DNA from 2 places in the Mycobacterium lentiflavum genome. Region 2 is predicted to be linked to the other one. Evidence: predicted binding sites of a transcription regulator. Region 2 holds the regulator's gene; the other holds the start of a gene.
What was found. Region 2 encodes LexA, which represses DNA repair genes until DNA is damaged. Its sites were predicted from a motif close to CGAACANNTGTTCG; they were not measured.
Positions count from the first base shown of each region.

Region 1 (2,395 bases), 770 kb from region 2:
CACCAGGCCAAGGTGGTTCTCGGTGATCAGCGTGCGGCCCTTGCGGGCCAGCACCCGCACCGCCTCGCCGTCGACCAGTTTGCGGCGGAGCTCGTCGCGCTCCTCGGGGTCCTCGGGCGCGGCCACCAGGCGGCCCTCGCACTTGGACACCACCTTGCTGGTGACCACCACGACATCGCTGTCGCGCAGCCACGGGGCGGCCGCGGCGACTGCCGCGCCGAGATCGTCGCCGGGGCGGAACTCGGGAAGCCCGGTGACGGGCAGGATCTCGATCGTCGCGGCGCTGCCGTGCTCCTTCGGGGTATCGGTCATGGCGCCACGCCCGCAATACCCAGTCCGGCCCGCACCATTTCGGCCGTCGCCTTCGGATCGCTCATCAATAGCGGCACCGCCCGTACCGCAACGCCGTCGATTTCGGCTTCGAATGTTTCCAAGTCGCCCTCGTGCACCAGCCAGCAATCCAATATTCCGGTGCCGGTGCGCGCCCCGTAATATCTGCCGACCGCTTCGGCGGTGGACGCGACCCCGATCACCTCGAGGCAGGCATCAGCCATGCCGCGCAACGGTTTTCCACCGACGATCGGGGAGTAGCCGACGATCGGCGCAGCAGTCGCCCGCAGGGCGCCGCGAATACCCGGCACGGCCAGGATCGCGCCGACGCTCACCACGGGGTTGGACGGTGCCAGCATGACGATGTCGGCGTTGCCGATGGCGTCGACCGCATCGGTTGTGGCACTGGCCGATTCGGCGCCGACGAACGCGAAGCTGTGGGTTGGCACGTTGGCCCGGTAGCGCACCCACCACTCCTGGAAGTGGATCGCGCGCCGACTGTCGTCGGCCGGATCGGTAATCACCACATGCGTTTCGCAACGGTCGTCGCTGGCGGGCACCAACTGTGCGCCGGGTTGCCAGCGGTCGCACAACGCCGTGGTGATCTGCGAGAGCGGATAGCCGGCGTTGAGCATCTGGGTGCGCACCAGGTGCGTCCCCAAATCGCGGTCGCCGAGTTGAAACCAGTCCGGCTGCATGCCGTAGCGCGCCAATTCCTCTTTGGCGTGCCAGGTTTCGTCGCGATGGCCCCACCCGCGCTCCGGGTCTACGCCTCCACCTAAGGTATACATGCAGGTGTCCAGATCCGGACAAACCCGAACCCCGTGGATCCAGGCATCGTCGCCAATGTTGACGACGGCGGTCAGCTCGTGGTCGGAAGTTTCTCCCCCGGTTGCGAACTGACCCAGCCCGAGTAATTGTTGAACACCCAGCAGGAACCGGGCGCCGCCGACCCCACCGACCAGAACGGTGACCTTCACACCGGACGACAGTACCGGCCGGGCACTTTGGCGAGCGTTTGTGATGGACACGCCGAAGGGCCGAAATAACAGAAACGCCGGAAATTGATCACGAGATGGTATGGAAATACGCCGAAACGCTTGACCCGGCAGATTAACCCGTGTCTAATCACATCAGTGTCATTTCCCGGTTGGCCGGCCGGTTCCGGTGTCGCAGACCGAGATTCGATCACTTGTTCGAATTGTCTGTTACATCAGAACAGCGGGACACAACCACTCTCTCAAAGACCAAGCTGAGGAGGCGTACGACGCATGTCTTACGAGCACCTACGGGGCGTCATGCCAAGCACTGAGCGCGCCATGATCAGCTCCGCGCCGGCGCCGATTGCACGGCCCCACTTGACCGTGGTCCCTGATGCGCCAATCGCATTCGAGCCCGAGCCGTTGCCGGAACCCGAACTCACTCCGGACCAATGGCAGGACCGCGCGCTGTGCGCGCAGACCGACCCGGAGGCCTTCTTCCCGGAGAAGGGTGGGTCGACTCGCGAAGCCAAGAAGATCTGCCTGGGTTGCGAGGTACGGCATGAGTGCCTGGAGTATGCGCTGGCACATGACGAGCGCTTCGGCATCTGGGGTGGCCTCTCCGAGCGTGAGCGCCGCCGCCTTAAGCGCGGCATTATCTGACCGCTGAACCCACTTTGGGGTTATTCGTCGTCGATCGTCGGGTCGATGACCGTCGGTTCGACGTCGAGGTAGATGGCCACCTGAGCCACCAGAATCTCGTGCAGTAATTCGCCAAGTTCGACGGTGTCTTTGGCGCGTCGTTCGATGGGCTTGCGGAACAAGACAATTCGCGCCCGCGTCGAGTTTCCTCGGACGTCTACCCCGGCGGGGATCAAGCGGGCCAGCGCGATCGGTCCATCGGCGACGACCTCGGGCGGCCACTGCACGCTGTCGGGATCCTTGGCGGCGATGCGTGGAATTTCGTCGACCGCCACGTCGAGTTCCGACACTCGTGATTGCCAGCGCCGCTCGATGGGTTCGTAGGCCTCGAGCACCGCCATGTCGAATCGCTCGGCCCGGCTGCGCCACCCGGGCACCGTCGG
Region 1 covers NZ_CP092423.2:1,284,558-1,286,952, forward strand. Annotated here, with positions in the region: gene MJO58_RS06215 (coenzyme F420-0:L-glutamate ligase) at 1-312, opposite strand, end outside; gene cofD (2-phospho-L-lactate transferase) at 309-1,310, opposite strand; gene MJO58_RS06225 (WhiB family transcriptional regulator) at 1,602-1,973, shown strand; gene MJO58_RS06230 (metallopeptidase family protein) at 1,994-2,395, opposite strand, start outside.
Region 1: a site for LexA is predicted at 1,516-1,529, ahead of cofD (2-phospho-L-lactate transferase). Genes of this name have one in related genera too.

Region 2 (2,395 bases):
CGAGGAGGAATGGGATGAGTTAGCGGTCGACGAGCGGGATCCCGACTCGGTCGACACCGATTCCATCCCCGTCGTGTCGGCCGACGATCTATCCGACGCCGGCTACGGCGATGAGCTGCCGGAAGCCGGCTATCCGGATAGTCCCGACGTGCCCGAACGCGCGTACCCGGACGTCGTCGTGGACGACGAGTACGCCGACGCGGCCGGCCCGGAAGCCGCCTATCTGCCGGAAGCCGGCTATCTGCCGGAAGCCGGCTATCCGCCGGAAGGCGGCTATCCCGAGGCCGGTTATCCCGAACTCCTCGACGAGGACGCCGCTTACCCGGAGGCGGGCTACCCGCGCGCCGACGAGGAAGAGGCCCGCTACCCCGATGTCGCCGTCCCGCACACCCCGCCGGATCTTGCCGGCGCCGGCGGTGCCGCGTCCGGTGCTGCCGCCGCCGGTGGGGCAGCGGCGGGTGGGCCCGCAGCGAGTCTTGCGGCCGCGCTCGGTGCTGCGTCCGGCGTCGCGCCGAGAGCGGCGGGGCGGCACGCAGCCGCGGATGCCGACGACGAGGCGGACCTGGTGCCGGTCGCGGCGATCGGGGCATTAAGTCCGGCCGGGCGCCCCACGATCCACCTGCCCTTGGAAGACCCGTATCAGATACCCGACGGCTACCCGATCAAGGCGAGTGCGCGCTTTGGCCTGTACTACACGCCGGACAGCGACCTCTACCACGACACGCTCGCCGAGATCTGGCTGTCCAGCGAGGAAGCCGCACTGCTCAACGGCTTTACGAAAGCCGACTGACGCCGTAGCTACCGGCGCCTATACCTTGCGGATCACCGTCACGACCTTGCCGAGCACGGTCGCCTCATTACCGGGTATGGGATCGAACGCCGGGTTGTGCGGCATCAGCCACACCTGACCGCCCGCGCGCTTGAACGTCTTGACGGTTGCCTCACCGTCGAGCATGGCGGCGACGATGTCGCCGTTGTCGGCGACATTCTGCTGCCGCACCACCACCCAGTCGCCGTCGCAGATCGCGGCTTCGACCATGGAGTCGCCGACCACCTTGAGTAAGAACAGCGTGCCCTCGCCGACCAGCTCGCGGGGGAGCGGGAAGACGTCCTCGACGGCTTCCTCGGCCAGGATCGGTCCACCGGCCGCGATGCGCCCGAGCACGGGGACGAACGCGGGTTCCGGCAACGCGTCGGACCCGGCGACCTCGGTGGCCGGCGCGGATGCCACCGCCTCGTCGGCGCCGCGGACATCGACGGCCCGGGGGCGGTTCGGGTCCCGGCGCAGATATCCCTTGCGTTCGAGGGTGCGCAGTTGGTGGGCCACCGAAGAGGTAGACGTCAGGCCGACCGCGTCACCGATCTCCCTGATGCTCGGCGGGTAGCCACGGGTGGTCACCGACTCCCGGATAACATTCAAGATGGTGCGTTGCCGCTGGGTAAGCGATGAATCCACGGGATGCAGGCGGCCGTCTGGACCGGCCGCCGAGGTGTCGTTGCTGTCGCTCATGGCACTGAATGTAGCCCCCTTGAACCCAAGAATCAAACATGTGTTCGACTGGCGTGTCATGGCCATTCACATGGTGGCTAAAGTCCCTAGAACGGCTGAATCACACGTGTGTAACTTTTGCGTACACCGGGTATCTGTGCTCCATGGCAGGGATAGCGACCGGCAGCAGTTGTCGGTGGCGTGGTCTAGCGTTTTGCTCGTGCGACACGCTTCGCTCAAATGTTCGGATTTCGAACACACGAGCGATAGTGTCGAACACACGAGCGAGGATTTAGACGACCGGAGGAACGCACCATGACGCTTATGCACACAGTCTCACCGCGGACCAGCAACATGCGGCGCCCCAGCGATGGGCTGGTCGCACGGCCTCGCTATGACGTCGCACGGCTTCGCTACGAGCAGGAGCGCGTGCTGCGGTCGCGTCGGTCCGTGCCGGCGCGGCCGGCCGGAGCGCCGATGCGCTACCGCGGTACCGGCGTGTCGATGTCGCAAGCACCGCATCGCCGCCGCCCGGTCACGCTGGGGACGACGGTCGGTCTGGCCCTGATGGCCGGAGTTATCACGCTCTGGCTGGGGCTCATCGCGAATCTCGGTCAGATCGCCAACGGCGACTCCGGCGCCGCGGCCGCTCCCGTTCCGGACCGGCTGTCGGTCGTGCAGGTCGAGCCGGGCGAATCACTTCAGGATGTGGCGCACCGGGTCGCGCCGGAAGCGCCGGCCCGCCAGGTCGCCGACCGCATCCGCGAACTCAACAACCTGAGCTCTCCGGCGCTGGCCGCCGGTCAGACGCTGATCGCGCCGGTCGGCTGACCGCAGCCGCATATCGCGAAAGCCCCTGTACGCCAAGGCTCCTCGGCCCTCCCGTCGGTGATCGCGGGTGCGTTG
Region 2 covers NZ_CP092423.2:2,055,734-2,058,128, forward strand. Annotated here, with positions in the region: gene MJO58_RS09815 (LGFP repeat-containing protein) at 1-790, shown strand, start outside; gene lexA (transcriptional repressor LexA) at 809-1,510, opposite strand; gene MJO58_RS09825 (LysM peptidoglycan-binding domain-containing protein) at 1,805-2,320, shown strand.